DNA from 4 places in the Alkaliphilus sp. B6464 genome. Region 4 is predicted to be linked to each of the others. Evidence: riboswitches for the same ligand, from Rfam matches in the RefSeq annotation. Region 4 holds a riboswitch; each other region holds the start of a gene.
The links. Region 4 has a riboswitch for cobalamin ahead of HYG84_RS09100 (hypothetical protein). Riboswitches for the same ligand answer to the same signal wherever they lie in the genome.
Positions count from the first base shown of each region.

Region 1: linked by a shared signal. The riboswitch ahead of HYG84_RS04035 (energy-coupling factor ABC transporter permease) and the one ahead of HYG84_RS09100 (hypothetical protein) in region 4 are both predicted to bind cobalamin.
Region 2: linked by a shared signal. The riboswitch ahead of HYG84_RS16905 (ABC transporter substrate-binding protein) and the one ahead of HYG84_RS09100 (hypothetical protein) in region 4 are both predicted to bind cobalamin.
Region 3: linked by a shared signal. The riboswitch ahead of HYG84_RS16425 (ABC transporter substrate-binding protein) and the one ahead of HYG84_RS09100 (hypothetical protein) in region 4 are both predicted to bind cobalamin.

Region 1 is NZ_CP058557.1:808,880-817,276, forward strand. It holds gene glpX (class II fructose-bisphosphatase) at 70-1,038, opposite strand; gene glpX (class II fructose-bisphosphatase) at 1,204-2,208, opposite strand; gene HYG84_RS04015 (sirohydrochlorin cobaltochelatase) at 2,345-3,124, opposite strand; gene HYG84_RS04020 (energy-coupling factor ABC transporter ATP-binding protein) at 3,201-4,004, opposite strand; gene cbiQ (cobalt ECF transporter T component CbiQ) at 4,005-4,634, opposite strand; gene HYG84_RS04030 (energy-coupling factor ABC transporter substrate-binding protein) at 4,672-4,965, opposite strand; gene HYG84_RS04035 (energy-coupling factor ABC transporter permease) at 4,949-5,680, opposite strand; cobalamin riboswitch at 5,918-6,095, opposite strand; gene fsa (fructose-6-phosphate aldolase) at 6,141-6,785, opposite strand; gene HYG84_RS04045 (3-keto-5-aminohexanoate cleavage protein) at 6,798-7,607, opposite strand; gene HYG84_RS04050 (hotdog domain-containing protein) at 7,695-8,075, opposite strand.
Region 2 is NZ_CP058557.1:3,318,877-3,327,273, reverse strand. It holds gene HYG84_RS16915 (methylated-DNA--[protein]-cysteine S-methyltransferase) at 1-378, shown strand, start outside; gene HYG84_RS16910 (lipase family alpha/beta hydrolase) at 470-1,774, shown strand; cobalamin riboswitch at 1,844-2,017, shown strand; gene HYG84_RS16905 (ABC transporter substrate-binding protein) at 2,129-3,103, shown strand; gene HYG84_RS16900 (FecCD family ABC transporter permease) at 3,154-4,191, shown strand; gene HYG84_RS16895 (heme ABC transporter ATP-binding protein) at 4,203-4,994, shown strand; gene HYG84_RS16890 (Fur family transcriptional regulator) at 5,007-5,429, opposite strand; gene HYG84_RS16885 (Cof-type HAD-IIB family hydrolase) at 5,571-6,410, shown strand; gene HYG84_RS16880 (5'-nucleotidase C-terminal domain-containing protein) at 6,691-8,397, shown strand, end outside.
Region 3 is NZ_CP058557.1:3,211,525-3,219,921, reverse strand. It holds gene HYG84_RS16445 (response regulator transcription factor) at 1-389, shown strand, start outside; gene HYG84_RS16440 (ATP-binding cassette domain-containing protein) at 478-1,401, shown strand; gene HYG84_RS16435 (ABC transporter permease subunit) at 1,394-2,146, shown strand; gene HYG84_RS16430 (sensor histidine kinase) at 2,164-3,075, shown strand; cobalamin riboswitch at 3,181-3,357, shown strand; gene HYG84_RS16425 (ABC transporter substrate-binding protein) at 3,496-4,515, shown strand; gene HYG84_RS16420 (FecCD family ABC transporter permease) at 4,547-5,551, shown strand; gene HYG84_RS16415 (ABC transporter ATP-binding protein) at 5,551-6,330, shown strand; gene HYG84_RS16410 (precorrin-8X methylmutase) at 6,390-7,010, shown strand; gene cbiD (cobalt-precorrin-5B (C(1))-methyltransferase CbiD) at 7,007-8,083, shown strand; gene cbiE (precorrin-6y C5,15-methyltransferase (decarboxylating) subunit CbiE) at 8,119-8,397, shown strand, end outside.
Region 4 is NZ_CP058557.1:1,875,778-1,884,174, forward strand. It holds gene lon (endopeptidase La) at 1-918, shown strand, start outside; gene yihA (ribosome biogenesis GTP-binding protein YihA/YsxC) at 905-1,528, shown strand; gene HYG84_RS09090 (DMT family transporter) at 1,529-2,425, opposite strand; gene HYG84_RS09095 (acetyl-CoA hydrolase/transferase family protein) at 2,558-4,060, opposite strand; gene HYG84_RS09100 (hypothetical protein) at 4,087-5,451, opposite strand; cobalamin riboswitch at 5,664-5,858, opposite strand; gene rd (rubredoxin) at 5,996-6,157, opposite strand; gene HYG84_RS09110 (DUF3298 and DUF4163 domain-containing protein) at 6,356-6,961, shown strand; gene HYG84_RS09115 (reverse transcriptase domain-containing protein) at 7,656-8,390, shown strand.

The DNA of each region.
Region 1 (8,397 bases), 1.1 Mb from region 4:
TGTGTATTGTTAAATATATTAAACTATTGTAATATATTTGTCAACATTTTTTCAAAATAAATTTCTCAACTAATAAGCATACTTTGGCTTTTTATTTAATCTATGAATCGCTTCTACAAAACGGATGGTACCAGTTTCCGCCCTCATAACAACAGAATGAGTTTTAGCAGTATTGTTACCAGTATAAACAACACCCTTTAATAATTCCCCATCTGAAATACCTGTAGCCGCAAAATACACTTCATTGCCTTTTACTAAGTCTTCCATAGAATACACTTTTTCTATACTAGCTCCCATTTTAATACATCTTTGTCTTTCTTCATCTGTATATGGAACAAGCTTTCCTTGAAACTCCCCGCCTAGACATTTTAATGCAGCGGCTGCAATTACCCCTTCAGGAGCACCGCCAATACCTAACATAATATCCACACCAGTATGATCAAAACATGTTGCCATGGCAGCAGCTACATCACCATCTCTAAATAGTTTGATCCTTGCTCCTGCTTCACGACATTGTCTTATTATATCTTCGTGTCTAGGTCTATCTAGCATAGTTACAGTTAAATCTGTAATGCTTTTATTTAATGATTCTGCAGTAATACGTAGATTCTCATGTATTGGTGCATCAATATGAATTTTACCAGCAGCCTTAGGTCCTACTGCAATTTTATCCATATACATATCAGGTGCATTTAATAAGCATCCTCTCGGAGCCATAGCTACTACAGCAATCGCATTAGGAAGTCCCTTAGCTACAGAAGTAGTACCGTCTACAGGATCTACTGCAATATCTACCTTCGAAGCACCTTGTCCTCCTGCTCCAACAACTTCTCCTATATATAGCATAGGTGCTTCGTCCATTTCACCTTCTCCAATAACTACCACACCTTCTATACTCATTGTTTGAAACATTTTACGCATTCCATCTACACCAGCTTGGTCTGCAGCGTTTTTATCTCCTCTACCCATATATTTAGCAGCACCAATTGATGCAGCCTCAGTTACTCTAACTAGGTTAAGCGCTAAATTTCTATCCATTACTACACCCCCAAATTATTGTTCTACTTTAATATTATACTAATGTTATATTATTTTAGTCAATCAATTGTGCTATATTAATTGTGAATAATATATACTATTTCCAATATATGCCTTACAATAAAATAGAGATAGTACATTACTATCTCTATTATTGGCATATTATTATCTTATTTTTCTATGTTTATTCATTACTTCAACTAAAGTATCATTTTTATCTAAACGATGGTCTGCTTCTACAAAACGAATGGTTCCAGTTTGTCCCCTCATAACAACAGAATGAGTAGAAGCTCTGTTGTTTCCAGTATAAACAACACCACTTAAAAGATCTCCTTGGGTAATACCAGTCGCAGCAAAGAAACAATCTTCACTACTTACTAAATCATCAAGATATAGTACCTTCTTAACATCTTCCTCAGAAAGTCCCATAGCTCTACATCTTTCATCCTCTTCTGGACTCATAGGATATAGTATGCCTTGCATATCCCCGCCTAAGCATTTAAGAGCTACGGCAGCAATAACCCCTTCTGGAGCACCGCCGATACCCATCATAATATCTATACCCGTCTCATCAAAACCAGTAGCAATTGCAGTAGCCACATCTCCATCGCTAAAAAGCTTAATTCTAGCACCAGCATCACGAATATCTTTAATAAGTTGATCGTGTCTTGGTCTATCTTGCACTGTTACTGTTAAATCTTCTATATTTTTATTTAGAGCCTTTGCCACAGCTTCTAGGTTATCTTTAACAGATGCATTAATATCTATTACTCCCTTTGCTTTAGGGCCTACAGCAATCTTTTTCATATAAGTATCTGGTGCGTGCAGTAAACACCCCTTTGGTGCCATGGCCAATACTGCAATAGCATTAGGAAGTCCTTTTGCAATTAGAGTTGTTCCTTCTAATGGATCTACTGCAATATCTACTTCCATATCTCCATCCTTACAACATCCTACCTCTTCACCTATATATAGCATTGGAGCTTCATCAAGCTCACCTTCACCTATTACAACTGTTCCTTTTATAGAAAGACTTGAAAATGCTCTTCTCATACCATCTACTGCCGCTTGATCCGCCGCTTCCTTATCTCCCATACCCATATAACCAGCAGAAGCCAAAGCAGCTGTCTCTGTTACACGGACTAATTCTAGGGCCAAATTTCTATCCATTATCTATTCCTCCTCATCCTAATTACAATAAAAGTATATAGAATGGGTTTAAGTATGTCAATTAGGTTACCAAATTCCATAATGTGCTATCCTATTATAAAATAAGGAAATATATCTATCTTCCCTTTCCCCCAAATTACTTTGTTAATATATCTTCTAAATGCTCCATATATATGTTTTGTATACCTTCTACTTCTCCTAGGCCTTTTAATACTACATTTGTTTCTATCCCCTCTGATACAAGCCTACTTCTCCAAGAATCTTCTTCCTCCGATGCCATATCATTTATGGCATGATCCCCTGCTACTAGCATAAATGGCATTAAATCAACTTTTTTAATATTATTTTCCTTTAAATGAGGAACTATATCATCTATAGTTTTATTGCCTTCTACTGTACCAATGTATATATTTTTATACCATCTCTCATTAAATGTTTCTTCTAGTTTAATATAAGCATTGTCCGCAGAATGTTCTGTACCATGTCCCATAAATACTATTGCCTTATCTTTATTGTTTCCATCTAAGTCTAGTGCTTCTACAACCTTAATATAGTCTGAATCTGCATAAAGTAAGGGCCTACCTATTTTTATGTTAAAATCACTATTTTCACTATTAAACTTTTCAACTTGCTTTAATAATTTTTCATACTCATAGCCAGGAATTATATGAAGGGGCTGAATAAATATATTATATATTTTCTCTTCCTTAATCCTATATAAGGCTTCCATTGGATTATCTACAAAATAGTTATCCCTTTTCTTTAATTTATTTATTACCATCTGAGAAGTAAATGCCCTAACTACTAAAAAATCTTCATATTTTTCCTTTATTCTGTTTTCAATGCTTTCTATACATAATTTTCTAGTTAGCTCATAGGTAGTACCAAAGCTGACAACAATAATAGCCTTTTTCATAGTATCTCCTTTCCTTCTGTGTACATTAGAATTTAACTTTTATCTTATACCTACCAGTTCTAATACTCTTCTTAATTTACATATGTTTTTGAATACCATAATCAAATAATTGCTCTTCCGTTTTAAACAATGGTGTGCCTAAAATTTTATGGATCTTTACTAGCCAAGGTTTTTCGAGGAGGGCTCTTTCTAGTAAATCCTCCTTCAAAAATACTTCTTCCACTAGTCCTTCTCCTAATATTTCTCCTCTTCCTAAAACATAAATATAATCGCACACATCATATATTAGGTCCATATCATGGCTTGATACTACAATATATTTTTCAGTAGCTACTTCTTTAATTATATTTTTTATTTCCTTAGTCATATAGGGATCTAATCCACTAGTTGGTTCATCCAACAATATTACTTGAGAATCCATTACTAATACACCTGCCATAGCAACTCTTTTTTTCTGGCCATAGCTTAAAAAATGAACTGGTTTATCTTTAAACTCATAGGCATTTACTTTTTTAAGAGCAGCCTCAACCCTCACCTTAATCTTATCCTCAGAAATATTTAAATTTCTAAGGGGAAAGGCTACGTCATCATATACATTGGAGTAAAACAATTGCTTTTCTGGGTCTTGGAATACAATATTAATCTTCTTTCTATATTCCCTTAGGTATTTCTTGTTGTAGTTTATTTTGGACCCATTATACTTTACACAACCCTTATTAGGCTTTAAAATACCTATCATATTTAGAAACAGCGTAGACTTCCCAGAGCCATTAGCTCCAATAACTCCTATAGTTTTTCCCTTGTTTAAATCTATGTTTATATTATCTAATGCCTTAGTGCCATCTTCATATTTAAATTCTAGAGACTCTACCTTAATCATCTAATCACCTATTTTAAATTCTCCATCGTATAGTTTACTATCCAAGGCGATAACCATGCTCTCATACTTAGTTAAAACCCTTACAAATAAATGCTTAATAAGTAATGAAACAGATCTATAGCTATTTTTAAAACCTGTATATCCGAACTTCATCTCTTGAATAGTATAAATTTCATTTGCTTCTTTTAGAAAAATAAAAATAAATCTATATATCAATACTAGTAGCTCTATTAACAAGTTTGGAATTTTAATTTTTTTAAGTACCTTAATAATATTGTTTAAAGGTGTGGTTAATCCTAAAAAAAATGTTGAAGATATGGCCGCCAATACCCTCATAATAATATGCAGCACATCTATTAAAGATTGATATGTAATCCCTATATACTTATTCCAAATCTTAATGCTCCAAATAAATATATCTACATTAGATATACCTATTAATATAGTAATAATACTTACAGCTAAAAACCCAAAAGGTATAATTAATATTTTAAAATATTTATTAAATGGGATATTTGCTACAAAGGTAGTTAAAAATGCCATAATAAAAAATATAGATATGTTTATATACAAATTATTTATTAACACTGCAATATTCAAGGCCCCTATAGCAAAGATAAACTTCGCCATAGGGTTAAAATTTGTTAACTTGTTTGTATGTGCATACTTATCTATTAAGAGCAAGTTTTTTCTTCTCCTTCATGGAGCCTAAAATATAGCCTATTGCTCCTGCTCCAATTGCTACCTGAACAGAGAATAACAAGCTTTCAACTTCTCCACTCGGCGGCTCCCATATACTTTCAAACCAAGGCTCATAGTCTGGGGCAATAACTTGAATTAACTCTTCACCCTCACCGTCTGCCCCTTCAAAATCAGCACTGCTATTAATAATTAGTGGCGCTACTATAACAACAATAGCCAATAAAAAAAGCAATAAATTCTTTTTACTTAACTGTTTCAAGGCTAACGACTCCTTCCTTGTTGTATTCTGCTAATAAATTATAAATAATGCTTGTAAGTAATCCTTCCACTATAGCCAATGGAATTTGTGTAACTGCAAATACTGTTAAAAATTTCCCTAGAGAACCAACAAAGCCTGAAATAGGGTCAGGAAATGCCAATGCTAGTTGGAAGGCTGTAACAACATAAGTAATTAAGTTACCAATACAAGCAGCTAAAAATACAGTAAAGGTCATATTTACATTTCTTTTCTTAAGTATCCTATAAATAAAGTAGGATACAAAAGGCCCTGCAACTGCCATGGAAAATCCATTAGCTCCTAATGTAGTTAATCCACCATGGGCAAGTAGTAATGCCTGGAACAGTAAAACAATTATTCCTATAACAGTCATAGTGGTGGGTCCAAATAATATTGCTCCCAATCCTACTCCAGTAGGATGAGACGAACTCCCTGTTACCGATGGTATTTTTAGTGCAGATAAAACAAACACAAAACCTCCTGCCAAACCTAATAGTACCTTTTTATTGGTGTCCTCCTTTAGAATGGTACTTACTTTTTTTATTCCAATAATAAAAAATGGAATAGTAATAGCTGACCATAAAATCGCCCACTTAGCAGGCAAAAAGCCTTCCATAATGTGCATTGCATGTACCACTTCTGGCGTTATTACTAGAAGCAATGCGATGGATAAAAGTACTGTTTTTTTGTTTTTCATAAAATCACCTCTCACTTTTATTTAAAGGCATTTGGTATTATGCCTTCAGTGCTTATTAGTTTCTAACCTAATAAAATCAGTAAGAGGGAAACATAGAAAATATGTTGGAGAAACAAAAAGGGTCCCCAACCTTCTATGTTAGGGACCCTTTGCCAAGTCTATAAAAATGTACACTTTAAGATATACACTTAAATTAACAGTTGACAAAATATAAGTCTCCCTTCCCTCCGAAGGTTACTACATATAAACTATTAGGCAGGTCTCCTGACTTGTGGATCATCCTACTTTTAACACCTTCCCAGATAAAATCCAGTGGCAAAAGTTAATTTCGTCTCCACTTACAGTAGCGGGGGCTGTATCGGATTTTCACCGATTTCCCTATTAATCAAAAAGAACCTAAAGTTTTCAATATTCATTTTTCACCTAATATGGTATCATATAACAAAAGTTTCTACAATGTTTATCTTTTAGTCTTTTCCCAATCGGCTAGAAACTTCTCTATACCTATATCTGTTAAAGGATGCTTAACCATTTGCTTTAATATATTATATGGTATAGTCGCTATATGTGACCCAGCCTTAGCCGCATCTACTACATGAAGATTATGACGAGTACTTGCAGCAATTATTTCTGTACTAATATTATGCACCTCAAAAATGTGAGCAATCTCTTCAACCAATTGAACTCCATCATAACCGATATCATCCAATCGACCAAGAAACGGACTTACAAAACTAGCACCTGCTCTAGCTGCTAATAAAGCTTGAGTAGCTGAAAAAACTAAAGTCACATTTGTTTTTATTCCTCTACTACTAAAGTTACTTACAGCTTTTAGCCCTTCCTCTGTCATAGGTACTTTAATAACTACGTTTGAATGAATTTTTATAAGATCTTCAGCTTCACTTACCATTTCCTCTGCAGTTTCACCTACAACTTCTGCACTAATAGGACCATCCACTAATTGTGTAATTTCCTCTATAACCTGTTTTAAATCTCTTCCTTCTTTTGCAATAAGGGACGGATTTGTAGTAACACCTGATAGAATCCCCCATTTGCTTATTTCCCTAATCTCGTCTATATTTGCACTGTCAATAAATAATTTCAAAACTATCACCGCCTAAATTTTTAATATTTCTCTAGCTTCATCAGGAGTAGCAATCTCTCTACCTAATTCCTTTGCTATTCTAACTACTCTTTCCACCAATTGAGCATTTGATTCTGCTAACTGTCCTCTTCCATAATAAACATTATCTTCAAAGCCTACCCTAACATGACCGCCTAGCAAAATCCCCATTGTAGCTAGAGGTAGCTCATGTCTACCTATACCTGCCACAGTCCAAGTAGAACCTTCCGGAATAGACTTTACCATATACATAAGGTCTTCTGCTGTAGCTGGACAAGCTCCAGGAACCCCAAGTACAAAATCAAAATGGAGTGGTGTACCTACTAGCCCTTTTTTAACAAGACCTTTAGCGTTTTCAATCATTCCTCTTTCAAAAACTTCAATCTCAGGCTTTACACCTAGTTCCTTCATTCTAATAGCAAACTTTTCCATATACTCCTGTGAGTTCATGAAAACATCTGGACCAAAGTTACATGTGCCAGCACTAAGTGTAGCCATTTCAGGTTTCAATTCTACAGGCTGTAGTCTTTCGTCTGGTCCATGCCAAACTGCACCACCTGTAGAAGGCTGAAAAATAATATTACATTTTGATTCTATCTTTTCTTTTATTTCCTTATATACGTCATATGATTGAGTTGGATTACCTTCTTTATCTCGTGCATGAATATGTACTATAGAAGCTCCTGCTAAGTAACACTGATAAGCCGCCTCTGCTATTTCATCTGGTGTTAATGGCAGGTTAGGTTGATTTTTTCTAGTTACTTCTGCCCCCGTTAAAGCAGCTGTAATAATTAATTTATCCATTTAAATCCCCCTTTAAATTCATACTAAGGATATGTTTTCTCTAAACCCAAATGCAATAAATGAAACCTTCCTACAGTCTGCTTTGTATTATTTTCTTTGTTTAACCTTAGGTACTACGCAGGTACCTACTGCTCTACAAACAACTATGGCCTCTTCTAGCACATCGCAGGCAGAGTCACTAATGTCTGGTCTAGGAACAATAACTTTTCTAGCCTCAAATGTCATCTTTCTAGATGAATTACCAACATTAGTAATTTCGCCAACTGCTTCTATATAATCTCCTGCATATACAGGTGCTGTAAACTCTACACTTTCGTAGCCTACAAAAAGTCCTTCGTCACCATCATTTCTAATAAGAAGCTCTGTTGCTACATCACCAAAAAGCTGAAGCATTTTCGCACCATCTACTAAATTCCCACCATAGTGTGCATCTGCTGCGCTCATCCTCATTCTAATCATAGACTTCATTATTTTACCTCCCCTATTTATTATTATAATTAACTTTAAGTTTCTCTGCATACAATTAAATAAATATTATTAATTTCTAACATATTATATTCTATATTCTTTATTTAACAACAAAATCCTCTTTTAAAAGATAATTGATTGAATTAACTAAAAATTTAAATGTTTTTCATTTTTAGTTAATATTTAGTTAATATTTCAAAAAAAGTTCCGAGTTAGTTAAAAATATATCACTTGCATCTTAGTAAAAATAAAATTATAATATAAGTAATTATTCTAAATGTTTTGAATATTATTGATTTAACCTATTATCAGGAGGTGATTT
Region 2 (8,397 bases), 1.4 Mb from region 4:
CTTTTGTATGATAAAGAGGAAAATGCAATATACATAAATCAGTTATACGAATATTTTGAGGGTAAGAGAACAGAATTTACGATTCCACTTTATATGGTGGGGACCGATTTTCAAAGAAAAGTATGGAATGCATTATTAGATATACCCTATGGTCAAACTATAACATATAAAGATTTGGCCTATAGTATTGATAATCCTAAGGCCGTAAGAGCTGTTGGAGGGGCGAATAATAAAAATAGAATTCCTATTATTATTCCATGTCATAGAGTAATAGGGACTAATAAAAAGTTAGTAGGTTACGGTGGTGGACTGCATATTAAAGAAAAATTGCTGAATATTGAAGGAATAAAAGTTGAAGGTGAAAAGGTGGTAGAATAATACCACTTTTATTTTTTGCAATTTAGGGTCATAGAATTAGTATCTATCGGATAAATATAATTGAGATAATGAAAAGAGAAGGGGGAAGACAATGGAAGTTACTAAACTAAATCCAATTATTTTTATTCCTGGTTTAATGGGATCTATTGGCGGAGAGATGTTAGGATGTCAAATTGAGTGGGGTTTTGGTGTGGCAGGTTGGTTCTATAAACCATTTCTAAAAGAATTAGAGAAATTAGGATATAAATTAAATGAGAATTTATTTGTTTGTTATTATGATTGGCGAAAAAGCTGTAGGGAAATAGTAAAGGAGTTTTTACAACCTTTAATATTACGGGTAAAAGAAAAGCATCCTAATCAAAAAGTTGATTTATTATGTCATAGTATGGGTGGAGTGGTAGCTCGTACTTATATTCAAAGTATAGAATACTCCTATAATGTTAGAAGTTTAATATGTTTTGGAACTCCTAATAAGGGAAACATTGAAGCCTATCATTTGTGGGGAACTGGAAAACTAATGAAGAAAACAGATACCGAAAAAGAACTATTTGACATTATACGCAGAGGATACATTTGGCTACTTACTAAGATACTAGATATACCTTTGGGGACAGAGAACATTGAAAAATTACATGAGAATTTTCCAGGATTAAGAGATTTAATACCTACAGATGATTATGGAAAAATATTATGCTGTAAAATTGATAATGATTACCACTATATTCCGAGAAAATATACACTTTATAATAATTATTTATTAAATGAGCTAAATAAAAATATAGATACATTAAATAATCGAGTTAAAAATCTATATTGTTTTGTTGGGACTAACAAGGAAACAGACAAAGTCCTATTACTAGATACAGAATTATTATTTAAATATAAAAAAGCATATGTTATAGGATCATTGAAAACAAAAGAAGGAGATGGGACAGTAACCGTTAATAGTGCAACTATAGATAATGCAGAAACATTTATAATGGAAGGAAGCCATAGTGAAATTTTATTAAGCTCTATGGAATATCTTGCAGACATATATAATTTAGATCGTTCATTATTTAACAAAGGTTCTGTAGAGCCTAAAGTATATCCATTAGGGATAATATTAAAAAAATATATTAATATAGAACTGAAAAAGGGAAGAGATATAATCGGTAAATTTATAGATGGAAAATTTATTACAGAGTATGAGCATATTTGCCAAGAGTTTGGAAAAGATTATTTGTGGATCATGTTAAAACACGTACCTAGTGGTGAATATATTTTAGAAACATCTGGCAAATATAAAGAAGATCATAATATTTTTGTAATAGGATCTATGATAGAAGAAGAATTAACAGAGACAGATGTACGAAAAGAAGAAACGGGTAGAATGTATTTTTCCTTTAAGGTATGAGATTAACAAAAGAAGTATAGCATAAAAAAGAATTGAAAATATTCCTCTTTTTTGATATCATTAAGGCGATCTAAATATTGACGGTGCTCAATTGAGCTTAAAAGGGAAAATGGTGAAAATCCATTACAGCCCCCGCTACTGTAAGTGATGATGAAACAGCAATATACCACTGGTCTTGACCGGGAAGGTGCTGAAGTAAAGTGATTCACGAGTCAGGAGACCTACCAAGTTTTAGCATATGCAGCCTTCGGAGGGATAGGTGAACGGTTAGTGTGTTTAAAATCCTTTACCATTTGGTGAGGGATTTTTTATATTTAAAATGGAAGTAAGAAACTATAGGAGGAGGATGTTTTTATGAGAAAATCAAAAGCAACTATATTTTTAGTAGTATTAATGCTATTAACAACCTTGCTATTTGGTTGTGTCAAAGAACAAAAGGAGAATTTACAGGGGGATGTAGGTAACAATATAGGGAATACAGCCTATCCTATGGATATTGTAGATGGATTTGGAAATTCTGTAACAATAGAGAAGCAACCAGAAAGAGTCGTTTCGATTGCGCCTAGTCAAACAGAAATTCTATTTGCTTTAGGATTAGAGGATAAAATTGTAGGAGTATCGGATTTTTGTGATTATCCTATAGAAGCCCTAGAGAAAGAAAAGGTAGGTAATGCCTTTGCAATAAATGTAGAGAAAATATTAGAGTTAAATCCAGATGTAGTATTCCTATATAACGAAGCCCTTCCTGAGTCTATAGAACAAATAAAGGCAAGTGGAATAGCGGTAATGTTATATTCGCCTGAAACAATCGATGAAATTTTTAATACCATATTACAATTAGGTGAAGTAATGGGTGTAGAAGAAGAATCGGAACAAATAGTAAATGAAATGCAGGAAAAAAGAGATAATATTGTTGATAAAGCTAAGAATGAGAAGAAAGCAAGAGTGTTTTATCAAGTTTGGGACGAGCCTTTAATGACAGCTGGTGAAGGGTCATTCATAAATGAGTTAATTACTTTAGCTGGTGGAGAAAATATTGCAGCTGATGGGGATGGAGCTTATCCTCAATATAGTGTTGAAGCTATGGTGGAAAAAGATCCTGAGATTTATATAGCACCAGCTCATACTGCTGAAAACTTCACTTTAAATCCTGAGCAAATGAAAGAATTAAAAAATATAATAAAATCTAGACCAGGTTATGATGTTATTACTGCCGTTAAAAATGATAAAATAGAGTTATTAGATCCTAATATAGTATCAAGACCAGGTGTTAGAACAATTGAGGCCTTAGAGTTATTTGCAAAGGCTATACATCCAGAAGTATTTTAATAATATATTCTAGCTATTTTAATGGGAATATATATGGAGGCAGACTGTCTATGGAAAAGCACAATTATCTAAAAATATTTCCACTACTACTAATGACATTGATGATAACAATATCTATATCCTTAGTTATTGGAGTGGCTAATGTAACTATTATTGATAGCATAAAAATCATTTTAAAAACCATTCCCATAGTAGGAGATTATATTGATGTTTCAAATATACAAAAATCTCATATTGCAATTATACAAAACATTCGACTACCAAGAGTATTACTTTCTTTTCTAGTTGGATATGGATTATCAATTGTAGGCGTAGCTTTTCAAGGAATGTTAAAGAATCCTATGGCTGATCCTTTTATAGTAGGTACTTCTTCAGGAGCAGCTTTAGGGGCTTCTATAGCTATTTTGCTAAAGTTAAATAAAATGTTTTTTGGTATAGGAATTGTATCTATATTTGCGTTTGCAGGCGCTTTGTTAGCTACATTAATTGTATATAATATGGCTAGAATAAAGGGAAAAGTACCAGTAACTACATTATTATTAGCAGGAATTGCTACAGGGCAGTTTTTTACTGCTATAATGTCCTTTATAATGACAATTTCAACAAGAGATGTAAGTACAATTATTTTTTGGACAATGGGAAGTTTTTCAGGAAGAGGATGGAGTCATGTACAAATAGCTATAATACCAGTTTTATTGGGTAGTATCATAATATATATTTTTTCAAAGGACTTAAATATTATGTTATTAGGTGAAGATAGTGCACAGAACATGGGAGTTGAAACAGAAAAGGTTAAAAAAGTAATTTTAATTACCAGTGTATTAATAACAGCTTTTTTAGTTTCTGTTAGCGGAATAATCGGTTTTGTAGGTCTTATTGTGCCTCATATGGTTCGTTTACTTATGGGTCCAGACCATCGTATACTTATACCTGCTAGTGGACTAGTAGGAGGAATATTTTTAATTGTTGCAGATACTTTATCAAGAACGATTATTGCACCTACTGAAGTGCCTGTTGGTATTATTACTGCTTTAGCAGGAGGGCCTTTTTTTATTTACTTGCTTAGGAAAACAAAACGAACAATATAGGTGGTTATTGTATGGGAAAATGTATTGAAACAAAGGACTTAGTATTTCTTTACGATGAAAGGGTAATCTTAAATGATATTAATTTAAAGATTACAAAAGGCAGTATTATAACAATGATAGGACCTAATGGTTCAGGAAAATCAACATTATTAAAAAATTTAGCATCAACTTTAATGCCTAAAGTTGGAACTGTTCTACTAGATAATAGAGAATTAAAAAGTTATCCGTTAAAGGAATTAGCTCGTGAAATAGCTGTAGTTCCACAGAATACAAATATTGAATATGATTTTACTGTTCATGAAATTGTTTTAATGGGTAGAAATCCTTATGTAGGGAGATTCCAACAGGAAACTTTTAAAGATATTGCTGTAGTAAAGGAAGCAATGGAAAGAACGAATACGTGGCATTTGAGAGATAGAAGCATAAATCAGTTAAGTGGCGGGGAAAGTCAAAGGGTAGTTATTGCAAGAGCATTAGCTCAAGAGCCACAGATTCTCTTGTTAGACGAACCTACTGCAGCATTAGATATGCATCATCAAATAGAAATATTAGATCTATTAAAAGTATTAAATGAAGAAAAAGGGGTAACTATTATTATGGCACTTCATGATATAAATTTAGCTGCCCGCTATAGTAAAGAAATACTACTTCTTCATAAAGGTACAAAAATTATAATGGGAAGTCCAGATCAAGTAATAACAAAAGAAAACTTACAAAAAGCGTATAGTATAGACATGATTGTAGATAGAAATGAATATACCAATTCCTTGCAGGTTATTCCTTTATCGACTTTAAGGTTTTAGAGAATAGCAAAATTAAGAACTAGCCTTTTGTATACAATCAGAGCAGATTCCATAAAAACATAATTGTTGTTTTTGAATTTGATACTTTGAAATATTTTGCACCTTAATAGTTAAATCTTCAAAAACATCATTATTTAAATCCTCAATCTTTGAACAATTGCTACAAATGATATGTTGATGTTCTTCGGTTTTTCCATCATATCGAAAACTATTTTCTCCAATGTTTATTACCTGTATTAATCCTAGCTTAGAAAATAGCTCTAAAGATTTATATACGGTTGCTAAGCTCATAGTAGGGTAAGTAGGAGATAACTTTTTAAATACAGCTTCAGCATTAGGATGATCTATAGATTCCTTAACAGTTTGATATACTGCCATACGTTGAGGCGTAATTTTACAACTATTAGATTTAAGCTCTTTTATTAAAATATCCACAATATGCACCACCTTAAAATAATAATAATTATTATATACAATTATATCTTCATTATAGGATAGTGTTAATTATTTGTCAATATAATATATGTAAAAAGTTCCAGAAAATTTTATTTTTTACATTATTGAAGGAGGATTACAATGAAATATAAGCTTATAGTACTAGATATGGACGGTACATTACTTAATAGCAATAAAGAAGTTAGCATAGAAAATCAAAAGGCTTTAAAGAAAGCCCTGGATAGTGGAATCCAGGTTGCTATAGCTACTGGTAGAATATTTACATCTGCAAGGTTTTATGCAAGATTATTAGGTATTAAAGCGCCTATTATTGCGTGTAATGGTGCTTTGGTCAGAGATGCTAATAGTAATGAAGTTCTTGATATTAATCCAATAGATAAAGAGGACGCTTTAAAGGTTATAGAAGTTTTTAAAAAGTATAATGTTTATTTTCATATATATGATGAGGAAAAAATATATGTTGAAAAATTAGGCTTTAGCTCTTCAATATATAATGCCTGGAATGAAGATCAAAGTGATGAAAATAAAATTTCTATAGAAAAATTAGAAGATACTATTGGTTACTTTAAAAGTAACAATATAAATATATTAAAGCTAATGGCCGTTGATGATGATGATACAAAAATGGATATTATAAAAAAAGAGTTAGAAGGAATTAATAGTATTACTATTGATAAATCATGGTATAACAACTTAGAAGTTATGAGCAGGGGAGTATCCAAGGGAAAAGGAATTGAGATGTTAAGAAAAATTTATAAAGTGGAGCCTGAAGAAATTATTGCTTTTGGAGATAATTTTAATGATTTGTCAATGAAGTATTATGTAGGTACATTTGTTGCGATGGAAAATGGAGAAGAGTACGTTAAAAAGCAAGCTCATTATGTTACTACTTCTAATAATGACAATGGGGTAGCAAAGGGTATAGAAAAACTTATTTTAAATATAAAAAATAAATACTAAAATATATTTTGTGAATAATAAAGGAAAAAAATATAATATATAGAATATTCATATAATACAAGTAAATTTAATACAAAATATAATGTGTTAGATTTTCTTGTATTTTCTTATAGTCTAAGAAAGTGTAAGTTTTTTGACTATTAAGAAAAATTTAAAGCAGTAGAAGGATGGTAATATCTTAAGCACTTGAAAATTTAGAATAAATTTTAAGTGCGCAATGAGTCGATGCGATAGCATCGGACGAATTTTTTTATATTAAATAAGAAGGGGTTGAAAAATTATGGTAAATGTTTTTTCAAGAAAGAAGATAGCTATCTTCTTTGTGGTACTAACTTTAGTAATGGGCAGCTTAGGTGGAATTTTTACTTATGCTAATGAAGGAGTAGTTACCAAAATTACTATTTTCCATACTAATGATCTGCATGGAAGAATTCAAGAAAGCTCTAGTGAAATTGGATATGCTAAAATTGCTGGATTAGTTAATAATTTTAGACAAAACAACCCAAATACATTATTACTTGATGCAGGGGATACATTCCATGGTTTATCCATAGCGACCTTAGAAAAGGGAGAAAGTGTAATTAACGCAATGAATGCTTTAAAATATGATGCTATGGTTCCAGGTAATCATGACTTTAACTATGGGTATGAAAGACTATTAGAGCTAGAGAAAATGAGTAATTTTCCTTTTATATCAGCAAATATTAAAACAGAAAAAGGAGAAAATCTTTTAGATAAATATATTATTAAAGAGATAGATGGCATAAAAGTAGGGATATTTGGTTTATCTACACCAGAGACTACATATAAAACTAATCCTAAAAATGTTGAAGGATTAGTTTTTGAAGATCCATCAGAAATTGCAGCAAAAATGGTTGAAAAATTAAAAGAAGAAAAAGCAGATATTATCATTGCTCTTGGGCATTTAGGAATTGATGAAGAGAGTGTAGACACTAGTATTAAAGTAGTAAAAGAAGTAAAAGGAATAGATATTTTTATCGATGGCCATAGTCATAGTACATTTGAAGAAGGATTATTAGTGGAAGATACACTTATTGCCAGTACAGGTGATTATGGTAAAAACTTAGGTGTCGTTGAAATAAGTATTTTAGAAGGTAAAATAGTTGATAAATCAGCAAGTTTAGTTAGTAAAAAAGATTTTGAAGAAGTAGCCCCAGAAGAAGAAGTTCAAGAACTAATTGGATCTATAGCAGAAGGACAAAATGAAATTTTATCTGAAGTAATAGGGGAAGCAAAGGTGCGATTAGATGGAGAAAGAGAAGTGTCAAGAGGTAAGGAAACTAATTTAGGAAACTTAGTTGGAGATATATTCTTACACTGGACAGATGCAGATATTGCATTAGTAAACGGTGGAGGGATTAGAACTTCAATAGAAGCAGGTAGTATTACAACTGGAGATGTTGTTGCTGTATTCCCATTTGGAAATACTTTAGTTGTAAAAAAACTAGATGGTGCGGCTATTAAGGAGGCTTTAGAGCATGGGACAAAATCTTATCCGGAGTTAGCAGGTGGATTCCCTCATGTAGCAGGAATGAAATATGCAATTGATCTTTCTAAACCAGTAGGAGATCGTGTTGTAGATATAACCGTAAATGGAGATCCTTTGGACTTAAATAAACAATATACTGTGGCTACTAATGATTTTATTGCTGCTGGTGGGGATGGGTATACAATGATTGCTGCTGGAGAACTAGTTCAAGAAATGATGACTATGGATGAGGCGGTAATTAACTATATAAAAGAAAAGAAAGTTGTAGAGTCTAAATTAGAAGGACGAATTTTAGTTAAAGAAGTAGAAGAACAAAAAGAAGAGCGAGTAGAAGTAGTAGAAGAAGTAAAAGAAGTAAAAGAAGAGGTAGTAAAACCAGTTGTAAAAGAACCTATTGTTTATATTGTTAAGTCAGGAGATTGGTTATCAAAGATTGCTATTAAACACAATGTAACTTGGCAAGAATTACAAAAAATC
Region 3 (8,397 bases), 1.3 Mb from region 4:
TAAAGCCCTTTGATATTAATGAGGTTTTAGCAAGGGTAGAAGCTCAACTAAGAAGGTATATGGTGTTTTCTAATACAAACGAAAAACAAAATATATTATCACATAAAGATTTAATATTAAATAGTGAAACAGTAGAGGTTACCATTAAGGGTAAACTAATTTCTGTTACAGCAAGGGAGTTTGCTATATTGGAACTTTTAATGTCCTACCCAAATAAAGTTTTTACAAAAGCTAATTTATTTGAAGCTGTATGGAAGGATGAATTTTTAGGTGATGATAATACAGTAAATGTTCACATAAGTAATCTTCGATCAAAACTGGCTAAAGCTGATCCAAATACAGAGTATATTCATACAGTATGGGGAATCGGATTTAAAATGAGTGAATAAACTTAAGTCTTTCTTAAGTTTTTCTTTATGCCGTCTTGTAAATTGTATTTTAATATATAGTCATACAAGAAAAAGGAGGTTGACTTAAGTGACAGAAACAGTACTTAAAACAAAAGATATAACTAAAAGATACAAAAATCATCTTGCTGTAAATAATGTTAATATAGATATAAAGCAAGGAGATATTTATGGGCTTGTTGGTAAAAATGGAGCCGGAAAAACAACTCTACTTAGAATGATAAGTGGACTTACAATGCCATCTGGTGGAGATATAGAGTTATTTAGTGAAACATCAAATGATGGACTAAGCAAATCAAGAATGAGAACAGGATGTATAATTGAAACCCCAAGCTTTTTTCCATACTTATCTGCAACTAAAAACCTTGAATATTATAGGATACAAAAAGGTATTGTAGACAAAAAATGTGTAGAGGATACTCTTAAAATGGTTGGCCTTGAGGATACAGGGAAGAAAAAATTTAAAGACTTTTCCCTTGGTATGAAGCAACGTTTAGGTTTAGCCTTCGCTATAATTGGAAGTCCAGATTTACTTATACTAGATGAGCCTATAAATGGGTTGGATCCTACTGGAATTGTAGAATTTAGAGAGCTTCTACTAAAACTTAATAAGGAAAAAAACATTACAATAATTATATCAAGCCATATATTAGGTGAACTTTCTCAGCTTGCAACTAACTATGGGTTTATTCACAATGGTTATCTTTTAGAACAAATATCGTCTAAGGAATTAGCAGGAAAATGTAAGCGTCATTTAGCGATTAAAGTAGACAATGCAGAAAAAGCTACGGTTATAATAGAAAAACAACTAGAAACTAAAAAATATGAGGTATTAAATAATAATGAAATTAGATTATATGATTATGTAGATACTCCTGAAAAAGTAACTCGGGCTCTTGTCCTTAATGAAGTTATGGTATCCTCCATAAATCAAACTGGTATCAATTTAGAAAATTACTTTATTGATTTGATTGGAGGTAATTATAATGCTTAATTATATTAAAGCTGAGCTGTATAGAAATTTTAACAGACTATATTATTGGAGCTTTGTAATTATAATATCCGGTTTAGGATTATCACTTAATATATTGATGAAGGCCACAAGTGTTAATGCTAATATGGATCTTTCAGAATTAATGTATATGGGTATTCAATCAATTAATTTACCACTATTTCTAGTTTTAATGATGATTGACATTGTTACAAGTGAAGAAAATAAAAATTTGACTTTGAAGAATGCTGTATCATTTGGTATACCTAGAAACAGAATTGTTTTATCAAAGATAATTGCTACAGTTGTTCTATCTACTATAGCGGCATTTATTATACTAACTGTATTTTTAGGAAGTGGAGCAATGCTGTTTGGGCTTGGTAGGGACTTTTCAATAGATATAGTTAAAGATTTTTCATTAAGATTACTGGTAGCACTCCCACTATGGATTGGAGGAATATCTGTAGGCACTTTTCTAGGAATTATATTTAAAAACAATACAATGTCTAGCTTTGTTTACTTCGGAGTATTCTCTATGACTGGTAATATTATTAGTCTACTTTCATTAATTGTGTCTCCAAAACTTATGAATATTAATAAGTTTCTTATTACAACAAACTTATCCAATATAAAAGCTGATACTGTAGCGAGCAATACTTTAGGTTTTGCGGCTTTAGTAGGTATCGGATTTACAGTAGTGTTTACAATTTTAGGTATGTTATACTTTAACAAAAAAGAGATTAAGTAAAATGGAGGGTGATATTTATGCAACTATTAACTATTATTTTTCTTATAATTATATGTGGCATATTTGTCACTCTTTGTATTTTATCACATAACGAAGTTAAGAATATAACTAATCAACTAAGTAGAATCAATAAGACTAATACTAATTCAAAAATATTACTTACTTTTTCTAATAAAGAGATGGAAAATTTGGCTTCAGAAATAAATAAAACCTTAGAAGAAAAACAAAAATCAGAAATTGAACATAAGAGGATGGATTTAGAACTTAGACAGGCTATTGCAAATATATCACATGATCTGAGGACACCACTTACATCAATAATGGGTTATATACAGCTTATGGAGGATGATGGCTTACCTTGTCATGAAAAGAAAGAATATGCAGATATAGTTAAAAGAAGAGCTGAGTCATTACAAAGTTTAATATCTAGCTTTTATGATTTATCAAGACTGGAAGGTAAGGAATATAAGTTTGAGCTTAAATCAGTAAATATAAATAATATAATGTGTGATTTAATAGCATCATTCTATAAGGATTTTTTAACTAAAGAGATAGAGCCTATTATCGATATAGATGAAAAAGTATCATTAATTATTGCTGATGAAAATGCAGTAAAAAGAGTTTTCTCAAACCTAATACAGAATGCTTTAAAGTATGGAAATGAGTGTATATATATATCGTTAAAAGAGTATGACGGTTATATTATAACAACATTTACAAATGTTGCACATAATTTAAGTGAGAGAGATATAGCCCATCTATTTGAACGTTTTTTTACAGCTGACCTCACAAGGAGTGACAAAAGCACAGGACTTGGATTATCTATAACAAAAGAATTAGTCGAACAAATGGGACATGAAATTTCAGCAGAACTAGCTGATTGCAAGCTTAGTATAATAATAAAATGGAAAACAACACATTCTTCCTAGGGAACATCATAACACCTATAGAATGTATTCTATTGTAATCTTGGTACATTATCAAAGAAACTTTATTGAATAAAATTCCATTGTGTGCTAACATAGTAGATGAAAACTAAATAGGAAACATTAGGTTCTGTAAGATTAATAGGGAAATTGGTGAAAAACCAATACAGCCCCCGCTACTGTAAGTGAGTACGAAATCAACTTATCCACTGGATTATATCTGGGAAGGCGTTGAGAGTAGGATGATCCACAAGTCAGGAGACCTGCCTAATAGTTTATATTAAGTAACCTTCGGTGGGAAGGGGAGACTTTTATTTTTTTGTATTTAATCTTTTTATGTGCATGATAAATCCCTAACTTATACGGTTAGGGATTTTTTATTACCCTCCACCAGGGAAAAAACTACAAACAGGAGGATGAAAAATGAAGAAAAGAGTAGCAGCACTAGCATTACTGTTAGCATTATCAATATCTACAATAGCAGGATGTTCAAACCAAGCAAATAATGCAGAACCTAACAATGATAAGGAAGTAGTAAATGAACTAGAAAAAAATATGTTAGAGGAGTATGGAGTACAGATAGGTGAAGACAGTGTTACCTTTACTGATAGTAGAAATCAGCAAGTCACACTAAATAAGCATCCAGAAAGAGTAGTAGTTCTTTTTAATTCATATTTAGAAATCTGGGCTAAAAGTGGAGGTACTATAGTTGGTAGAATAGAAGAATCAGAGGATAAGATAGTAGAAGGAACAGAAAATGCCGAGATAGTAGGAACTTTAGGAGCAATAAGCCTTGAGAAGGTATTATCATTAAAGCCAGATTTAGTAATTTTAAACGGCAACTCAAAAATTCAGATGGAGATAGTTCCTATATTAGAGGATAATGGAATTGGAGTTGTTGCCTTAGACTTTTTTGTAAAGGATGATTACTTTAAACTTGTAAGGTTATTTACTGCATTAAATGAAAGAGAAGATCTTTACCAAGCAAATGCTTTGCAAGTTAAAGAGAATATAGAGAAGATAATAGAAAAATCACCAAAGGATAAGAGTTATAAAGTATTAATAATGATGGCCAGTGCAAAAAGTATAACAGCTAGAGGGTCAGATGCTTATTTAGGTGAAATGTTAAAAGATCTTCATACAGCTAATATTGCAGATACATCCAATAATACTTTAGATGATAAAAACTTTAGCTTAGAAAAAATAATAGAAGAAGACCCAGATTTTATATTTGTTCAAACAACAGGAAGTGATATGGAAGCGGTATTGGATAGAATTAAAAAGGATGTAGAGTCAAATCCAGCATGGGCTTCCTTAAAGGCAGTAAAAGAAGGTAGATATATTCTCTTACCAAAGGATCTTTATATGTATAAAGCAAATCATAGATATGCAGAGGCTTATGAAGGGTTAGCAAAACATCTTTATACAGATTTATTTGAATAAGAGAAACTATTAATTATATGGGAGAAATTTTATGTCAGTAGGTATGGAAGAAGAAAAACCTCGTAAAATTATAGTACTAATAATCTTCATATTATTATTTATTGCAAGTTTTTTCATAAGCGTTGGTAATGGAGCTGTAAAAATAGCTCCGGTAGAAATAATTAAAGCTATCTTTTATCAAAAAGATACAGTTAACTATCAAATAATATGGAATGTAAGACTTCCACGTACAATAGTAGGTGCATTAGTAGGCATCTGCTTATCTTTAGCTGGGGCTGTTCTTCAAGGTATAATGAGAAATCCTCTAGCAAGTCCTAATATTATAGGGGTGTCGTCGGGTGGAGGACTGATGGCACTTATAATATTAATAATCTTTCCGCAATATTATTACTTAGTTCCTATAGGTGCTTTTTTAGGAGCACTTTTAGCTACTCTTTTTATATACAGTTTGGCTTGGAGAGAGGGAGTATTGCCGACAAGACTGGTTTTAGCTGGAGTTGCAGTATCTTCATTACTAAGTGCAGGAATAAACGGACTTATGACGTTTTTTCCAGACAGAGTACATGGAGTATTAGGATTTATGGTGGGAGGTTTATCTGCAATAACTTGGAGGGATGTAAATCTTATTTTGCCATATGCTATAGTCGGTATGTTTTTCCTACTATTATTACCTGATAAGCTAAACATATTAATGCTAGGTGATGAAGTTGCCACAGGTTTAGGTGTAAGCGTGGAAAAAACAAGGTTTTTATTTATAATAATATCCTCATTATTAGCAGGTAGTGCTGTAAGTGTGGTAGGTCTATTAGGCTTTGTAGGACTTATAGTGCCCCACATGACGAGATTATTCATAGGTTCCGATTATAAGTATTTATTTCCCGGGACAATATTTTTCGGTGCATCTATAGTGATGATCTGCGATACATTGTCTAGAATCCTCTTTGCCCCTATTGAAATACCAGTAGGAATAATAATGTCTGCCCTAGGAGCACCATTTTTTCTTTATCTACTAAGAAAAAAGGAGGGTTTAAAATAATGGGAATAGAAGCATTGAATCTTAAAGTTAAATACGGTGATAAAGAAGTGTTGAAAAATATTAATTTTCATGTAGCCGATGGAGAAGTAGTCACTATTATTGGACCAAATGGTTCAGGAAAATCCACATTAATAAAAGCATTATCTAGATGTTTAAAAATAACTGAAGGAACAATTCACCTAGATGATGAGAATATTTATAATATGCCAACTAAAAAAATAGCAAGAAATATGGCTATACTTCCACAAGTTAAAAGCATATCTGCTGACATTACAGTGGAAAATCTGGTTTCTTATGGTAGATACCCTCATCTAAATTTTGGACAAAGATTAAAGGCGGAGGATAAAAATATAATAAATTGGGCCATGGAAAAAACTGGGTTATCTAATTTAAAGGGGAGACATGTGGCTACATTATCAGGAGGAGAACGCCAAAGAGCATGGATTTCTATGGCATTGGCTCAAAAACCTAAGATATTACTTCTTGATGAACCAACAACATATTTAGATATTTCATATCAACTTGAAGTACTTGAATTAATAAAAGAATTAAATAAGTCTCTACAATTAACAGTAGTTATGGTTCTACACGATTTAAATCAAGCTGCTAGATATTCTGATAATATTTTTGTCCTAAACGAAGGGCAAATATGCCAATGGGGTAGTCCTAGCAATATAATAAAGTCAAATTTATTAAAAGATGTTTTTAGAATAGAATCTCACGTATACGAGGATGAAATAAATAACTGCCCATATTTTATTCCATATAAGGTTCTTTAGCATAGTGAAATAGAAATATGAACAACCAAATATAATAAAATATAAGAGGGGGAATAAATTTGTACATAAAGAATCCTATGGAAATCGAAGACAAAAGCATGGATATAATTGAGGAAGTAATGGGAGATACACACTTTACTGAAGAAGAAGGCATAGTTGCCAAAAGAATGATTCATGCTACTGGAGATTTCGAATATAGAAAAATTATAGTATTTAAAAATGATTTCATAAAAGAAGCTAAGGATAGTATAAAAACTGGAGGTACAATATTCACAGACACTAAAATGGCATCTATGGGAATAAACAAAGCTGCCCTATCAAAGACAGATTGTAAATTAAAATGTTTTATAGATGATGAAAGGGTACTACCTTTATCAAGGGAATTAGGTACTACAAGATCGGCCTGTGCAGTAGATTTAGCTGTGGCAGAAGGTATAGATATGTTTGTATTTGGCAATGCTCCCACCGCCTTATTTAGACTTCTAGAATTAGTTAAGGAAGGTAAAGTAAATCCTAGATTTATAGTAGGAGTGCCTGTAGGTTTTGTAGGAGCTCAAGAGTCAAAGGAATATTTGAGAGAGTTTCAAATATCTTCTATAACGACAGTAGGTACTAAGGGAGGTAGCAATGTAGCGGCATCTATAATGAATGCTCTATTATACATGGTGGTTGGTAGATGACATTGGAGATGTATGTTATAAAAGAGGGGAAAAGGTTGAGATGTGGCTATACCACTGGGTCTTGTGCTGCTGGAGCTGCTAAAGCAGCAGCTATGATGCTAGAGACAGGGCAAAAAATAAGCTATGTAGAGATTGATACTCCAGCAGGAGTTAGATTAAAACTTGAGATAAATAATCAAAAAATTGAAAAAGAAGTAGCATCGTGCTCTATTGTAAAAGATGGGGGAGATGATCCAGATGTTACAGATGGAATGGAAATATTTGCTAAAGTTAGAAAAAGGGAAGATAATAAAATTATTATAGATGGTGGAAAAGGCGTAGGCAGAATTAGAAGAAAAGGTTTATTTGGAAAAGTAGGACAAGCAGCCATCAACCCTGTACCTATGAAAATGATAGAAAAAGAGGTTAGTGAGGTTTCGAGCAGAGGGTACGATATAAGTATATACGCGCCAAGGGGAGAGGAAATCGGTAAAAAAACTTTCAATGAGAACATTGGAATTGAAGGTGGTATATCAATAATTGGAACAAAGGGAATAGTCTATCCTATGTCAGAGGACGCACTAATTAAAACTATATATATGGAAGTAGATATGATAAAGGAGACCTATGGAACAGATAATATTGTATTAGTTCCAGGTAATTACGGTGAGAAGATATCAGATTCACTAGGATTATCAGAGGGTAGAGTTAAGATATCCAACTATATAGGAGATAGCATTTTATATATTTACAATAAAGGGTTTAAATCTATAACTTTAGTAGGACATGTTGGAAAATTCTCAAAGCTATCGATAGGTGTATTTAACACCCATAGTAAGGTCTGTGATGGCAGGATGGAGGCCCTTATATATTACTTAGCTCTTAATGGAGCTCCTAGAGAACTATTAGATAAAGTAAACAATGCAATTACGGCAGAAGAAGGACTAAATATTTGTATTGAAGCAGGCTATGGCGAAATTGTAAAAAGTATGGAACATGGGGCAGAGGAAAAAATAAGAAAATATTTAAAGGATGAAAACTATCCGGTAAAGGTAATTATTTATTCCATGGAAAGAGGTGTTGATATGGGATAACTATAGCAGGAGTTGGGCCTGGAAATCCAAAGTACTTGACTGTAGAAGCAAAGGAAGCAATTGAAAAAGCAAAATATGTTTTGGCTTTTGGTAGGGTTTCAAGTTCTTTAAAAAGTATAAGGTATGATTTTATACAAGTAAATAGAGTAGATGACATAATTAAGTATATAAATATTCATAATGATTTGCTACTGCTAGCTTCGGGAGATCCTAATTTTTATGGTATTGTAGATTTTCTTAAAAAAAAGGGAGTACTAATAAAAAAGGTGATTCCAGGCATTTCCTCCTTCCAATATATGATGGCAAAGCTAGAA
Region 4 (8,397 bases):
GATACTATACCAAGACCTTTGTTAGATCGTATGGAGGTAATTAGAATTGCTGGATATACAGAAGAAGAAAAGCTTAAAATTGCACAAAAATATTTGCTTCCAAAACAAATTAAAGATCATGGATTAAAGCCAGAGAATCTACAGGTTTCTGAAAAAGCTATAAGAGATGTTATTAATTACTATACTAGAGAATCAGGTGTTAGAAATCTTGAAAGACAACTGGCTAATTTATGCCGTAAATCTGCAAAACGTATTGTTGAAGAAAAAATTACAGCTATTCGTATTGCGCCAAATAACCTAAAAAAATATTTAGGTAATCCTATTTATAGATATGAAATGGCAAACTTAAAAGATGAAGTAGGTATTGTAAGGGGTCTTGCTTGGACTCAAGTCGGTGGGGATACTCTATCCATTGAAGTTACTCCTATGAAAGGTGATGGCAAGCTTGTACTTACTGGACAGCTTGGTGACGTTATGAAGGAATCTGCAAGGGCGGGTATAAGTTATATACGCTCAAAAGTGGAGGATTATAAAATAGATCCAGATTTTCATAAAAATTTAGATATACATATTCATATACCAGAGGGAGCTATTCCAAAGGATGGGCCTTCAGCTGGTATAACTATGGCTACTGCTGTAATATCTGCTTTAACTAATATTCCTGTATATAAAGATATTGCAATGACTGGGGAAATTACACTAAGAGGTAGGGTTTTAGCTATAGGTGGAGTTAAAGAAAAGGTGCTTGCAGCTAATAGAGCAGGCATAAAGAAAATTATTTTACCATTAGATAATAAAAGAGATTTAGAAGATATACCAGATAACGTAAAACGTAAGCTCGATTTCGTCTTTGCAGAATATATGGATGAGGTGCTAGAGCATGCATTAAAAAGGGGCGAAACAGATGAAAGTAATTAGTTCGGAAATAGTTATGAGTGCAGTGTCTCCAAAACAATATCCAGAAGATGGAAGACCAGAAATTGCTTTAGCTGGCAGATCAAATGTAGGTAAATCATCTACAATAAATACTATTCTTAATAGAAGAAAGCTTGCTAGGGTAAGTTCTTCGCCTGGAAAGACACGTACTATCAATTTTTATTTAATTAATGAAGAGTTTTATTTAGTGGACCTGCCTGGTTACGGATATGCTAAAGTATCTAAAAATGAAAAGGCAACTTGGGGTAAGATGATGGAAACATATTTAAGCAGCAGACAAAATCTATATGAGGTGGTGCTTCTAGTAGATATTCGTCATGAGCCAACAAATGATGATAAGATGATGTATGACTGGATAAAGCACTACGGATATGGGTCAATAGTTGTTGCTACAAAATCCGACAAAATATCTAAAGGTGCTTACCAAAAGCATTTTAAGGTTATTCGAGAAAAGCTTGGAATGTCTCCAGAAGATAAAATAATACCAATATCTTCTCTCAAAAGAGAAGGAATAGATAAGTTATGGGGTAGTCTAGAGGATCTATTTATGGCTAATGATCTACCTATAACAATGGAAGAAGCTCCAGAGTAGTTAGCTACTCTGAAGCTTCTTTTTATTATCCTTTGATGATAGTACTGTTTTCCAATCTAACTCAGAAACAATCATACCAATCAATATTAAAACACTACCTAAAATAGCACGTCTTGTTAATAGTTCACCAGCTACAAAATATGCAAAAATTGCTGAGAAAACAGGTTCTCCTGAATAAATAAGGGCAGTATGTGTAGGAGATGTAAACTTCTGCATAACATTTTGAATAATAAAAGCTCCCGAAGTACAAAGTACAGAAAGAACAAAAATAGTTACCCATATTTCTGATCCCTTAGGTAATATAGGTTTTTCTGTAGCAAAGCTAAAAAACAAGCTTAATACACCTACTACTCCAATCTGGATTATAGCCATTGCAATAGAGTCGACCTTAACGGTATATTTACCTACTGTAATAATGTGTAATGCAAACATAAGAGCTGAAATCAATGTATATAGGTCCCCAATATTTAGTGCTAGAGAGGAATCTAGTGTTAAGAAACCTAGCCCGATTATGGCAAATACAACACCTATAACTGCAGATTTATGAGGTTTGACCTTCAACAAAAATGCTGACAAAATAGGTACTATAACTACGGAAAAACCAGTAATAAATCCGGATTTAGATGCACTAGTGTAATTAAGACCTACTGTTTGAAAAGCATAGCTTGTAAATAAAACAGCACCTATTAATATACCATATTTTATAGTATCTTTATCTAAATTAATTAGATTTTTATAAAATATAATTGCAGATATAAGTGCTGCTAATAAAAAACGTATAGCTAAAAAATTATAAGTCGATAAATGATCTAAAGAATTTTTAGATAGAACAAAAGAAGATCCCCAAATTACTGTAACTGCCAGTAATGATAGATCTGCCTTTAATTGCTTTGACATTTACACATACCCCTCTCTTAAGCAAATAGATTAGTAAAATATCCCTCTTATAATTGTACAATATTTTTCGAATAATAGAAATCCTTCTTTTTACTTAGCAACTAAGATTTAAGTAGAAAAACCTACTATTAATTATATTATTTTCATTGATCCTGTTTCTAAGTAGCGACTATGCCAGGAAAGTGCTTCCTCTAATATATGAGGAGTATGTTTAAATTTTCTATTTTCAGCTCGATTAAAGTAGTCAAGTAGCATAGGTCTATAGTCAGGATGTGAGCAGTTATTAATGATAAGCTTTGCTCTTTCTTTGGGACTTAAGCCTCTTAAGTCTGCAGTTCCTTGTTCCGTTATAATAATCATAACATCATGCTCAGTATGATCAGTATGGGAAACAAAAGGAACTATAGAAGAAATAGTACCATTTTTTGCTGTGGATGGTGTGGTAAATATTGATATGTAAGAGTTTCTGCTAAAGTCCCCAGAACCACCTATACCGTTCATCATTTGAGAGCCCATAATATTAGTGGAGTTTACATTTCCATAAATATCTGCTTCTATGGCGGTATTCATTGCAATAACCCCTAATCTTCTTATTATCTCTGGGTGGTTACTAATTTCTTGGGGGCGTAATATAATTTTATCTTTATAAAAATCAATTTTATCTTTAAATCTTTTTAACCCTTCTTCGGATGGTGTAATAGCTGTACCTGATATATGTAGTGCTTTTCCAGCATCAAGTAGATCTAGCATAGAATCTTGAATAACCTCTGTATAACATACAAGATTGTTAAATTTAGAATGTAATAATCCTCCTAAGACCGCATTAGCAACATTTCCGACACCAGATTGTAAAGGCAATAAGTTTTCTGATAGTCTACCTTTTTTTACTTCATTTTCTAAGAAATCTATTAGATGTCCTGAAATTTGGTTAGAAATGTCATCTATTGGTGCTAGGGGTTTAACATTGTCTTCAATATCAGTTATAACAATTGCAGCAATTTTTTCTATATTACAAGGAATGTAAGTTGTACCTATTCTTTGACTAGCATTAGTCAGACCTATAGGTTTTCTGTTTGGAGGTGCTTCAGGAATATATATATCAGACATACCTTCTAACTCAAGGGGTTGGCTTGTATTAATTTCAATTATTACCTTTTCTGCTAAATCTATAAAGGTAGGTGAACAACCTATAGATGTAGAAGGTATAATATACCCCTCTTTTGTTATGGCCACAGCTTCTACAATAGCTATATCTATCTTTCCTAAAAAACCATAGTTGGCATATTGAGATACATGACTTAGGTGCATATCTAAATATTCGCAGCCCCCATTATTTGTATAGTCTCTCATACTATTATTAGTTTGATAAGGTAACCGCTTGCTAATAATTTCTGATCTTGCTAAAGTACCATCTAACTCGTCGCCTACAGAGGCTCCAGTGTACAATTTGATTTTTATTTTTTCCTTTGTTTCTTCTGCTATTTGTGCTAATGCCAAAGGTACAGCTTTGGGATATCCAGAAGGTGTAAATCCGCTGGTAGCTACAGTCATACCATCTTTTATTAACATAGCAGCTTCTGTAGCTGAAACAACTTTGTTCATAAGGTTATAGTTTCTAATTCTACCTGTTATCATATAGTTTCCTCCTAAAATTTTATATACTAAAATGGCATATTATGCAGGATTATTGTAAAAATAACTATTCCTAGCAGTGCAAATGGATATATTGCTCCATAGCCTTTTGCAGGATCATCGCTACCCACAGCATCTATAGCTGCTCCTAATCCAGGGGTAGATGTTCCGCAAATAGCCCCAGATAACATAACCCAGTTAATTTTAAATATATATTTTCCAACAATTAGTCCAGTAAGCATTGCAGTGGTTTTTACAACTATTGATACTATAGCTAATATAGCGCCTGAACCTGTTAAAGCACTAAAAACCTCAGACCCATATCTCAAACCTACAATTGCCAGAAAGAAAGCTAGGGATAATTGTCTTATAATAGCTAACAATTTATTATTCATTCGGAAATTTAAAAATCCTATTTTACCTATATATCCAAGCAATAGGGAAGCTATTAATACACCTCCAGTAATCCCTAAGCTAAAGTTACCTAGAGGACCTAAAGATACTTTAATACTTCCTAAGGTAAATCCAGTAAGGCAGACTATTATAAAAGCGGTTAAATCAAATTCTACCTCTTGAATTACATTTTCATTAGAATATTTTTGTAATTCCTCTATTTCTTTTATAAATAATTTTTTTTCATTATTTATATCAATGTTAAAAAGTCTTGGAAATAAATTAACGGCAATAATAACAATCATTACACCAAAAGGGTAGGCTACGGCGTGGCCAATTCCAATTCCTGCTTCAGCAATTTTTATTAATTCCTGTTTTTGGTCATCTGTTAAACTAGCAGTATTTTCAGTTGTCAGATTTCCTGATGGATCTAATAATTTAAGTAGCTCTGTTTTTTTCTGTGAATTTAATGTTTCGTATTGATTTGCCCAATCGGATGCATGACTATTTGCAGTTTCTATGGCAGCAGCAAGTCCTGGAGAGCTAGTTAAAGCTCCTGTATATACACCAGATACTTCATAAGGATTTGAGCTAGAACTTAGTAAGGTAACACCATAGGTAGCAATAGCACCCGATAATGTCATTAAAAACCCTAATACAATAAATTTCCATCCATATTTTTTAAATACTACCCCCATATCTTTAGCAGCTAATAGTCCTACAGATGCTATAAATAAAATTAAAAATATATTAAAAAAATCCTGAGAAATAACATTTGTTTCTATTAAAGATTTTGCTGCCTTATATCCATAATTTTCTGTATTTAATTGTTTTGCATAATCAACTACTAACCATCCTACAATCAACCCTAAAAATAATGTTCCAGATACGCCAAATCTAAATTTACCAAATTTTATCTGTCCAAATAACATACCTAAAAACACTGCAATAAACATAAGTATAAACGGATTAAGTATCCACGAAATACTATCAAAGCTCACTAATATTCCTCCCTATTTATTTAGTAGTCAATGGCTTCAAAACTACCGTTAAAATTATTTGTGTTTTATGCTCTTAGGTGTCAAAAACATAAAAAACCTTTTTCCCTAAGGAAAAAGGTTATAGACAACACACAATATTAATTAAAGGATATTAATTTATTAATTTCCCTTAATGCATGGCCCATAACACCTCCTTATCCTCGTAAGTTATTGCGGTATTGTTCTTTATGGCAGGTCTCCTGGCTTAGAATCATAACACATCTAATACCTTCCCATTTTTTACAAAACAGTGGCATAGTTATAGATGTACTCCTCTTTACAGTGGCGGGACCGCGTCGGATTTTAACCGAACTTCCCTTTTAAGCTGTTAATTTAATTAAAACAGCACCATAAATCTATGTATTTACTTTTTCACAGTTATTGTATCAGACAATCTATATATAGGCAATATCTTTATTCGTGTGTTGAAATTAGTATCTAGCTATAAATAATAAAGGAAGGACAATTGTCCTTCCTTTATTATTTATATTTTATGTATTTTTAATTATTCTTCTGGCTCAAACATATCTTTGCTAACGCCACAAACTGGACATACCCAATCCTCTGGGATATCTTCAAAAGCTGTTCCTGGAGCTACTCCTCCATCAGGATCTCCTAACTCTGGATCATAAACATAGCCACATGGTATACATACATATTTCATAATTACATGTCTCCTCTCTCTTAAAATGATATTTAATTTAATTATGTATTTCAACATTACCATTATACCCAATAATATGCAACAGTAAACAAAAAAAGAATATAAATTAGCTAGTATAGTTGTTCCAAAGATGTAACTACTTTTAGTATTATTAATAAAATGTAATTAACTCAATCATTTAATTTGAGAGGAGAAAAAGTTATGGATAAAAGATTTCCGGTTTATATTAGTACAATGAAATTAACAATGCCAAGATTAGAAGTGTATTATCCAGTAGTAAGTGGATTAGATAATATAAATGTACAGAAAAAAATAAATAGTAACATATTAAACTTAGTCTATCAAATGATAAAGGATCAAGGATATTATGAAAATCCACAGACTACAATTACAGGTTATTATGAAATTAAGACAAATGAGAGAGGTATACTAAGTATTGCATTAACCAATTATGCCTTCTCTGGAGGAGCCCATGGATTAACAATTATGAAATCACTTACTTTTGATGTGGAGACAGGAAAACTATATTCCTTAAAGGATTTATTTAAAGATGGCAGTAATTATGTAGATGTGTTATCAGCAATTATTGAAGAACAGATAGGAGAAAGAGATATTCCGCTAATAACAAAATTCGATAAAATTAGACCAGATCAAGATTTTTATATAGCGGATAAAGCCTTAGTTATATATTTTCAACTTTATGATTTAGAGCCATATGCATATGGCTTTCCGCAATTTCCTATATCGGTTTATGAAATTCAAGATATAATAAAAGAAGATGGGCCTTTAGGACAAATGCTATACTAGCATATATTAAAAAAATGTATAAACTAAAAGATGCTAATAGGCATCTTTTTGTGCGACGGGCAGTCGCATGGGGTGCTAAGTCAGTTAGCACCCTTCATATCTTTAATGGACAGAGACGTCATTTCGATGAAACGACTGGCAGAAGTTAATAGATGTTGAATCCCAGATGGTGAAAGTCCATCCCCGAGGAGACTGACCTAGCTCGGGAAGCTTAATCTAGGGCATTATCGTGAGGTATTGTCTGAAGGAGATGCGGATAATCGAGAGACCCGTAGGCGAAACAATAGACCCTAATACAATAAGTGTGAAGCACGGCGGCGGGTTAAGTTGGCGACTTTGCGAAAAATGAGGAAGCCCACTAAAAGACATTTCTTTTAGACGTCAGACCAAGGAAATGTGACTTAAAACGTGATGGTGCAGGGTATGTTGTGAAGGGAAATGCGATAACCCCGTGAGGTCTCCATCTTTCCAAACAGGTAGGGTTCTAGTCTATAAGGGTAATCCGAAGTGACAAAGAACAGATGGAGAAGTCAGACGTTCTCATAGTACGGAAGTAGTTTGATGACCATAACATCAAATGAACGGAAGGGGAGCGACCTATGGCTCCAAGTCATGAATTGGATGTAATGCTAACAATCATGTTACCGTGGTAAAACCGTTTAAAAGTACATCAAGGAAAGGCGTGGAATAATAAATGAATCAAGAGTGGAAATTCAAGTTACATAGTGTATATGGACAACTGTTGTTTGATCGTAAATTAACCCAAAGCTTTGAGCAAGTAAAGGCGAATAAAGGCGCTGGTGGAATAGATGGTCAAACAATAGAAAGTTATGAGGCTAAATTAGAAGAAAACATCATGGAACTGCTAAATAATCTTAAGACAAAAACTTACCAAGCTCAACCAGTTAGAAGAGTATACATTCCAAAGAAAAATGAAAAGAAACGTTCATTGGGTATTCCAACTATAGAGGACCGAATTGTTCAGCAAAGTGTAGTAAATGTACTTCAACCAATATTTGAAGATAAACTTTTTCATAACTGGTCCGTAGGATATAGACCTAATCGCGGAGTCGAAAGGGCACTGCAAATAATCCTATGGAATATTGAACAAGGATATAACTATATATATGACTGCGACATAAAAGGATTCTTTGATAATATTTCTCATAAGAAGCTCATAACAGTTCTAAAGAAATATGTATCCGATCGGACAATATTAGGAACAATTGATCAATGGCTTAAAGCAGGATTCTTGGAAGAAGGAAAACTCATACATTCTGACTACGGGACACCGCAAGGCGGGGTAATTTCACCACTTCTTGCCAATGTATATCTAAATGAATTAGACTGGGAATGGGATTTACATGGTATAAGATTTGTTCGCTATGCTGATGACTGTGCGCCACGAAGGCGTGTCCAAGTAGCGTAGCTACTTG